Linked DNA regions of Granulimonas faecalis. The protein of the gene in region 1 interacts with the protein of each later gene in a pairwise test. Links are inferred from orthologs where the notes say so. Each region holds a gene or a part of one and is shown in the gene's direction. Other genes may lie near its edges.

What was found. Proteins that work in one complex are often made in the same cells at the same time.
Region 2: the proteins of rpe (region 1) and eno interact in binary tests that used the Escherichia coli proteins (3 or more experiments, as listed by UniProt). The link is inferred for Granulimonas faecalis from one-to-one orthologs.

What each region holds. Positions count from the first base shown.
Region 1 is NZ_BQKC01000001.1:983,390-987,915, forward strand. The notes cover bases 586-3,575. They hold rpe (ribulose-phosphate 3-epimerase), read left to right. Parts: upstream 586-1,735; coding sequence 1,736-2,416; downstream 2,417-3,575. Other genes in these bases: plsY (glycerol-3-phosphate 1-O-acyltransferase PlsY), read left to right, coding at 586-679; OR600_RS04460 (NAD(P)H-dependent glycerol-3-phosphate dehydrogenase), read left to right, coding at 681-1,715; OR600_RS04470 (cysteine desulfurase family protein), read left to right, coding at 2,418-3,575. In the rest of the region: more of plsY, read left to right, coding at 1-585; more of OR600_RS04470, read left to right, coding at 3,576-3,584; tRNA 2-thiouridine(34) synthase MnmA, read left to right, coding at 3,798-4,526. UniProt on the Escherichia coli protein: Catalyzes the reversible epimerization of D-ribulose 5-phosphate to D-xylulose 5-phosphate.
Region 2 is NZ_BQKC01000001.1:1,577,374-1,581,074, forward strand. Bases 1-2,857 are described here. They hold eno (phosphopyruvate hydratase), read left to right. Parts: upstream 1-712; coding sequence 713-2,002; downstream 2,003-2,857. Other genes in these bases: gatA (Asp-tRNA(Asn)/Glu-tRNA(Gln) amidotransferase subunit GatA), read right to left, coding at 1-52; OR600_RS07155 (Asp-tRNA(Asn)/Glu-tRNA(Gln) amidotransferase subunit GatC), read right to left, coding at 52-363; OR600_RS07165 (MarR family winged helix-turn-helix transcriptional regulator), read right to left, coding at 2,234-2,788. Also shown: OR600_RS07170 (MFS transporter), read right to left, coding at 3,174-3,701. UniProt on the Escherichia coli protein: Catalyzes the reversible conversion of 2-phosphoglycerate (2-PG) into phosphoenolpyruvate (PEP). It is essential for the degradation of carbohydrates via glycolysis.

The sequences.
Region 1 (4,526 bases):
GCTGCCCATGGGCGCGTGGTCCTGGACCGGCGCCTGCCTGTTCCTGGCCGCCGTCTGCGGCCACGTCTTCTCGCCGTACCTGCGCTTCCGGGGCGGCAAGGGCATCGCCGTGGGGTTCGGCGCGGCCCTCGGCATCTCGTGGCCCATCGCCCTCGGCCTGCTCGTGGTGTGGGCGCTCTGCACCGTGCCGTCCAAGGTCGTGAGCCTGGGGTCCGTGGCCGCCGCCGTGGCCCTGCCGTTCCTCGCGTTCTTCCTCTACCAGCCCTCCTCCTGGGCCTTCGAGCTGCCGTTCGTCGTCGTCGCCGTGGTCGTGGTCTGGGCGCACCGCCAGAACATCGCCAAGATGCGCTCCGGTGACGAGTCGACCTTCTCCATGAGGACCGGCGACGCCCCCTCCGAGGCCGTGGCCGCCGAGGCCGCCGCCCGCGCCGACGTCTCCGTCTCCGGCACCGACGACGCCCCGTCGCGCCTGCAGCGCGCCGAGCGCGCGGAGGTGGCCGAGGACGCCGCCGTGGACGCCGGGGAGCGCGCCGAGTCCGTCGAGCGGGTGCAGGAGGCCGCCGAGGAGGCTGCCGAGCGGGACGCCTCCCGGGTCCCCGCGCCCGGCACCGGCCTGTTCTTCGGCGACGAGGAGGCCGTGACCCGGCACATCGAGGACGAGACCGGAAAGGGTGAGTGACATGGCTGGCACCGTGTGCGGCAAGGTCGCCGTCGTAGGCATGGGCTCCTGGGGCACGGCCGCGGCCGGGCTCCTCGCCCGGAACGCCGGCGAGGTCTGCGGCTGGGCCCTTGAGGAGGAGGTCGCCCGCGGCATCTCCGAGGGGCACCGCAACCCGCTCTACCTGCCCTCCTACGAGCTGCCGGCCAACGTGCGCGCCACCTCCTCCATGGGGGAGGCGCTGGACGGCGCCGACGCCGTGGTCGTCGTGGTTCCCTCCGCCTTCATGCGCCCCACCGCCGAGAGGCTCGCGCCGCTCCTGGGCGACGACGTCCCGGTCTGCGTGCTCACCAAGGGCGTCGAGCCCGGGACCATGATGCTCATGACCCAGGTGGTGGCCGACGTCTGCGGCGGGCCGGGCCGGATGGCGTGCCTCTCGGGCCCCACCCACGCCGAGGAGATCTGCCAGGGCAAGCCGGCCGCGGCCGTGGTGGCCGCCGCCTCCGACGCCGTGGCCGACCTCTTCCGCTCGCTGTTCATCGCCCCCTCCTTCAGGGCCTACGTGTCGTCCGACATGGTGGGCGTGGAGGCCTGCGGCGCCGTGAAGAACGTGGTGGCCATCGCCTGCGGCATCGCCCGCGGCCTCGAGCTCGGCGACAACACGAGCGCCGTGCTCATGACCCGCGGCCTGGCCGAGATCGGCCGCCTGGCCTGCGCCATGGGCGCTGAGCCCATGACCTGCATGGGCCTCGCCGGCATGGGCGACCTCGCCACCACCTGCATGTCGCCGCACTCCCGCAACCGCACGTTCGGCGCCGCCCTCGTGGCGGGGGAGACCCTGGACGAGTACCAGGCTCGCACCCGCATGGTGGTGGAGGGCGCCGCCGCTGCCCGCTCCGCCCACGAGCTGGCCGGGAGGCTCGGCGTGGACGCCCCCATCGTGGCCGCCGTGCACGCCGTGCTCTACGACCACGCGCCCCTCCAGGGCGAGATGCGCCGCCTTCTCGACCGCATGCCCTACGACGAGTTCTACGGACTGGGAGGCGACGCCCGATGACGAACCGCCGAGGAGTACCCATGGAAGACGCGCCCGTCCTCATCGCCCCGTCGCTGCTCTCGGCGGACCTGCTCGACCTCCGCTCGGAGCTCGAGGCCATTGAGACGGCCGACTGGGCCCACATCGACGTCATGGACGGACACTACGTGCCCAACCTCACGTTCGGCCCCGCCATGGTGGCCGCGGTGAGGCGCCAGGGCGACCTCGCGGCCGACGTCCACCTCATGGTCACCAACCCCGACGAGTGCGTGGGCCTCTACCTCGACGCCGGCGCCGACGTCGTGAGCTTCCACATGGAGGCGGCGCGGCACCCGCACCGCATCGTGTCCCAGATCCACGCCGCCGGCGCCAAGGCCGCCGTGGCCCTCAACCCCGGCACGCCCGTGGGCGCCCTCGAGGCGCTCCTCGGCGAGCTCGACATGGTGCTGGTCATGAGCGTCGACCCGGGCTTCGGTGGGCAGTCGTTCATCCCGTCCACCCTCGGCAAGCTCCGCGACCTCCGCAGGCTCTGCGAGCGGGTGGGCGCGGCGCCGCTCGTGGAGGTGGACGGCGGCGTGGGCGACGTCAACGCCGCCGACATCGTGGCCGCCGGCGCCGACGTGCTCGTGGCCGGTAGCTCCGTGTTCGGGAGGCCCGACCGCGCCGCGGCGGTCGAACGCCTGCGCCGGGCCGGGTACCTCGGAAGGACGGGGCGCGCCTGACATGGACCGTCGATTCGTCTACCTCGACTACGCGGCCTCGGCGCCCCTACGGCCCGAGGCAGTGGCCGCCCGCTCCGCCTACGAGGCCGAGCCCTGGGCATGCGCCAACCCGAGCTCCCTCCACACCCTCGGCCGCGAGGCCCAGGCGGCTCTCGAGGGCGCGCGGCGCACCGTGGCCGCGTGCCTGGGGTGCGGGTTCCGCCCCATGGACGTCTCGTTCTGCGGGGGCGGCACCGAGGCCAACAACCTCGGGGTCGTCGGCCTCGCCGAGGGCGCCCGCGAGCGCGACCCCGGGCGGCGCCGCGTGGTGCTGAGCGCCGTGGAGCACGACTCCGTCATCGATCTCGCCTCGCCCCTCAAGGCTCGGGGCTTCTCCGTGGACGTGGCCTCGCCCGACCCCTCGGGCGCCGTGGGCCCCGACCGCGTGGCCCCGCTCCTGGGCGACGACGTGGCCCTCGTCTGCCTCATGGCCGCCAACAACGAGACGGGCGTCGTGCAACCCGTGCCCGCCGTCGCCGAGGCCGCCAAGGCCTCGGGCGCCCTCGTGTTCGTGGACGCCATCCAGGCGTTCGGCCGCATCCCGCTCGGGCTCTCCCCCGTGGACGGGGTCTCGATCGCCGGCCACAAGATCGGCGCCCCCCAGGGCACCGCGGCCCTGGCCGTGCGCGGCGGGGTACCCTACCGCAACCAGGAGTTCGGCGGCGGTCAGGAGGGCGGCCGGCGCCCCGGGACCCCCGACGTCGCCGGCGCCGTGGCCCTCGCAGCGGTCTCCGAGCTCTGCGTGGGCGCCATCCCCGAGGTGCGCCCCGCGGTGGCAGCCCTCGCCCGGGGGGTCTACGGGCGCCTCTGCGCGCCGGGCACGGGCATCCGGCCCACGGCCGGCGCCGAGGTGGGGGACGACCGCCTGCCCGGCATCGTGTCGGTGGTGGTGGAGGGCGTGGAGTCCGAGACCCTCATCCTCGCCCTCGACGCCGCGGGCTTCGAGGTGTCGGCCGGCTCCGCCTGCAGCTCCGGCTCCCTCGACCCGAGCCACGTGCTCACGGCCATGGGCATCCCGCGCGACCTCGCCCTGGGGTCGCTGCGCGTCTCGTTCGACGAGCGCGTGGACCCGGCCGACCTCGACGCCTTCTGCGACGAGCTCCTGGCCGTCGTCGCGCGCTGGCGCTAGGGTAGGGGGCGGGCGGCCCCGGATTCTCCCCGGCACCCGCGGAACGTTCTACGGGTGGTTTTTCTACCCGCGGAGGCTTCCGCGAGCGGTTTTCCCGTCCTCCGGCACCCGCAGAAGGTCCTGCGGGTGCCCTCGTACCCGTGGAAGGTCCTGCGGGTGGGCCGGTCGTCGCGCGGCGTCCCGTCGGGCCGCGCTTGTGGAAGGGGTGGTGGCGTGAGGGTTCTCGTGGGCCTGTCGGGAGGGGTGGACTCCTCCGCTACGGTGGCCCGGCTCCTGGCCCGGGGCCACGAGGTCGTGGCCGCGACGCTCGTCATGGCCCGCGGGGGCGTCCCCGTTCCGCCCGACGACGCCATGGCCCGCGCCCGGGCCCTCTGCGCCTCGCTCGGCGTGGAGCACCACGCCGTGGACGTCTCCGACGCCTTCGAGCGGCGGGTGTGCGCCCCCTTCGCCGAGGCCTACGCGGCGGGGATTACGCCGAGCCCCTGCGTGGCCTGCAACCGCTCCGTGAAGGTGGCCTCCCTCCTCGACCTCGCCGACTCCCTCGGCTGCGACCGGGTGGCCACGGGCCACTACGTCAGGCTCGTGGCGGGCGACGACGGCGTCACCCACGTGGCCCGGGCCGAGGACCGCTCCAAGGACCAGAGCTACTACCTCTGCGAGCTGTCCCCGGCACAGGTGGCCCGGCTCCTTGCGCCCCTCTCGGGCGCCACGAAGTCCGAGGTCAGGGCGGAGGCCCGCGCCGCCTCCCTGCCCGCCGCCGACGCCCCCGACTCCATGGGTGTGTGCTTCGCCCCCGGCGGTGACTACCGTGCGTTCCTCCGGGGGCGGCGCCCCGACGCCTTCGAGCCCGGGGACATCGTGGACGAGGAGGGGCGCGTGCTCGGCCGCCACGGTGGCATCGCCGGGTTCACCGTGGGCCAGCGCAAGGGGCTGAACATCCGC
Region 2 (3,701 bases), 590 kb from region 1 along the record:
CCGCCACGCCGGCGGCGATCTGGGAGCTTGTGAGCTGGTCGATGTTGGCCATCACTGGTCGCCCCCCTCCGCCTCGCCGGGCATGATCGAGGGCACGCGGAAGCAGCGGCCCTTGACGGCGACGGCGTTGTAGAGCGCGTCCTCCAGCTCCAGGCCGGCCTTGACCTCGTCGGGGCGCATGACGTTGGCCAGGTCGCCGATGGGGTGGTAGGTGGGGTCCGCCTCCTGGGCGAACCCGACGACCGGCGCGAGCATTGCCACCGCGTCGTTCATGTAGGCGGTCATGGCCTCAAGCTCGTCGCCCTCCAAGGCGATGCGGGCATAGTCGGCGATGCCGCGGACGTCCTCTTGGCTCAATGCCATGGCTGCGTCCCCTCTTCGTCGAAAAAAGCTGCGGGCCGCCGCGCGGCCCCTCTGCCCCTCGCATTCTAGTGCAGGCCCGGCGCCGCGCCCCACGGTCCGGCCCCGCCGTTACACGGCGTCCACGTTGGCCCGGCCCCGTGCGGAGAAGTTGTCCCTTGTCAGCTGGACATCCCCCAACTAGCTGCGTTTTTCGCCTCTGTCCCCTCATTTTTCTTATGAACTTCTGACGGGGTTTGCCAAAGTGCGGGGACGCCGGGCGCGAGGGCGGCCCGCGCAAGCCTAAAGTCAGTGAAAGAAAACCGCACCCGGGCAGTTCCGGGTCGGGCGCTCACGAAAGGAGCTCCAAACAATGGCAGAGATTATCGATGTCTACGGCCGTGAGGTTCTCGATTCGCGCGGCAACCCCACCGTCGAGGTCGAGGTGACCCTCGAGGACGGCTCCCAGGGTCGCGCCATCGTTCCCTCCGGCGCCTCTACCGGCCAGTTCGAGGCCGTCGAGCTGCGTGACGGCGACAAGGACCGCTACATGGGCAAGGGCGTCCTCGAGGCCGTGAACCACGTCAACGACGAGTGCGCCGACGTGCTCGTGGGCATGGACGCCTGCGACCAGCGCGCCGTGGACGCCGCCCTCCTGGCCGCCGACGGCACCGACAACAAGGGCAAGCTGGGCGCCAACGCCATCCTCGGCTGCTCCCTGGCCGTGGCCCGCGCCGCCGCCGAGTCTGTGGGCCTCCCGCTCTACAACTACCTGGGCGGCGTGAACGCCCACGTGCTCCCCACCCCGATGATGAACATCCTCAACGGCGGCGTGCACGCGGACAACAACGTGGACTTCCAGGAGTTCATGATCGTGCCCGTGGGCGCCCCCACCTTCTCCGAGTGCCTCCGTTGGTCCACGCAGGTCTACCACACCCTGAAGAACGTCCTCAAGGACTCCGGCCACAGCACCGGCGTGGGCGACGAGGGCGGCTTCGCCCCCGACCTCAAGAACAACAAGGAGCCGCTGCAGTTCATCGTCGAGGCCATCACCAAGGCCGGCTTCACCCCCGGCGAGGACTTCATGATCGCCATGGACCCCGCCACCTCCGAGCTCTACGACCCCGAGACCAAGACCTACAACCTCAAGGGCGAGGGCCGCACCCTCACCTCCGACGAGATGGTCGACTACTGGGCCGAGCTCGTGGAGGAGTTCCCGATCGTCTCCATCGAGGACGGCCTCGACGAGGAGGACTGGGACGGCTGGAAGAAGCTCACCGACCGCATCGGCGACAAGGTGCAGCTCGTGGGTGACGACCTGTTCGTGACCAACGTCAAGCGCCTCCAGAAGGGCATCGACAACGGCGCCGCCAACGCCCTGCTCGTGAAGGTGAACCAGATCGGCTCCCTCACCGAGGCCATGGACGCCATCGAGCTCGCCCAGCGCAACAAGTACGCCTGCATCGTCTCCCACCGCTCCGGCGAGACCGAGGACACCACCATCGCCGACCTCGTGGTGGCCACCAACGCCGGCCAGATCAAGACCGGCGCCCCCGCCCGCACCGACCGCGTGGCCAAGTACAACCAGCTCCTCCGCATCGAGGACGAGCTCGGCGACTCCGCCCAGTACGCCGGCCGCAACGGCTTCAACGTCCTGCGCTAACCCGCTCCGGGGCCGCATGGCCGACCCCATGGACGCGAAGGGCCCCGCATCTCCGGATGTGGGGCCCTTTTTCCTAGGGCGGTTGGGGGCCGGGGCGGGGGGGCGGGGGCCGGCCACCGGTCGTTTGGTGGTTTTCCCTCGTCCGAAGACCGAAAAACCACCAAACGGCGACCCGTTTGGTGGTTTTCATCATGTTTGGCACCAAAAAGTACCAAACGGCTTTATGGGGGCTTACGCGGTCCCTCGCTCGGGGTCGGTGCGCGCCTCCTTGACCGAGGCGATCACCTTGTCGAGAAGGGCGCCCAGCTGCTCGCGCTCCTCATCGGTGAGGCAGTCGAACATGGAGGAGGGGTCGCGCTCGGCCATGGCCTGGGCGAGCTCGCGGCCGGCGTCGGTGATGCGCACCTCCACCTGGCGGCCGTCGGCCTGCGACTGGCTGCGCCCCACGAGCCCGCGGGCCTCGAGGCGCCCGAGGGACTCGTTGAGCGAGGAGGGTCGGACGTCGAGCAGCTCGACGAGGTCGCGGGTGGTGAGACCGTCCCGGTCGGCCAGGGCGGCGAGGATGCGGCCCTGACCCCGCATGGGGCTCATGGGGCCGGACGGCCCACGGCCGTGGCAGCGGCCATGGGGGCCGTGATGGCCGCCCTCGGGAGCGGGACCCTCCGGCCCCCTGTGGCAGCAGTGGCGGGGACCCTCGGGACCGTGGTGGCCGTGGCGGCCGCGGCCACCCATGGCCATGCGGCCCACCTTGGCAAAGCGGTGCATGAGCTCTTTGTTGTCGTACATGGAACCTCCTGGTTGCGGTGGGGGTGCCCGCATTTACAACAGGCACCTGTTATTCATGGCGACAAATCTAACAGGTACCGGTCAAACCCGTCGAGAGGATTCAAACGGTACCTGTCATTCTTCACGGTCCCACCACATGGGGCGTGCGGCCCGCACATGGGACGTGGGGCCGCGGCACGGGCGCGGGCACGGCGGGACCGCTCCCGGCACCTGAACGCGGTTAGGGGCGACCCCCGTGGCGAAATATCCGGCGAACCCGCCCTCAACCGCGTTCAGGGAGGGACAATCCGCCCTCAACTGCGTTCAGGTGCCGCGGGAGCCGCCCTCGGACGCGTTCAGGTGGTGAGGGAGGGGTCGGCTCCCGCTTTCGGGCTCGATCGCGGCATCACCGGCCCGGCGCCACGCGCCTCGCCACCGCCACGAAGGCCAGGCCCGCCACCAGCGCCACGACCCCGGCTGTCACGAGCACCGGCTGCACGCCGAAGGCCTGGGCCAGAAACGGCGCCGCGAGCAGGGGCAGCACGCCGGAGCTGCGCTGGCCCATCTGGAGCACCCCCATGACGCGGCCCACGGCGCCTTCGGGGGCGTCGCGCTGCACCACGAGGTTGAGCAGGGGCTCGAAAAGCCCCCAGCCGAAACCCAGGACCGCCATGCCGCAGGCGGCCACCAGGGGGCTCGTCGTGGCCACGTAGAGCACTGTGCCCGCACCTACCACGGCGACCAGCCCCGCAGCGAGGCCCACGGTCTGGCGCTGCTCGGGCACCCGCAGCAGTGCCAGGGAGCCGGCCGTGGCACCCAATCCCATGACGGCGTTGAGCCAGCCGGTCCACTCGACGCCCACCTGGAGGACGTCCCGGTAGTAGACGGTCTCCAAGGAGTCGAAGGCCCCGAAGGCAAAGAAGGCCAGGAACGC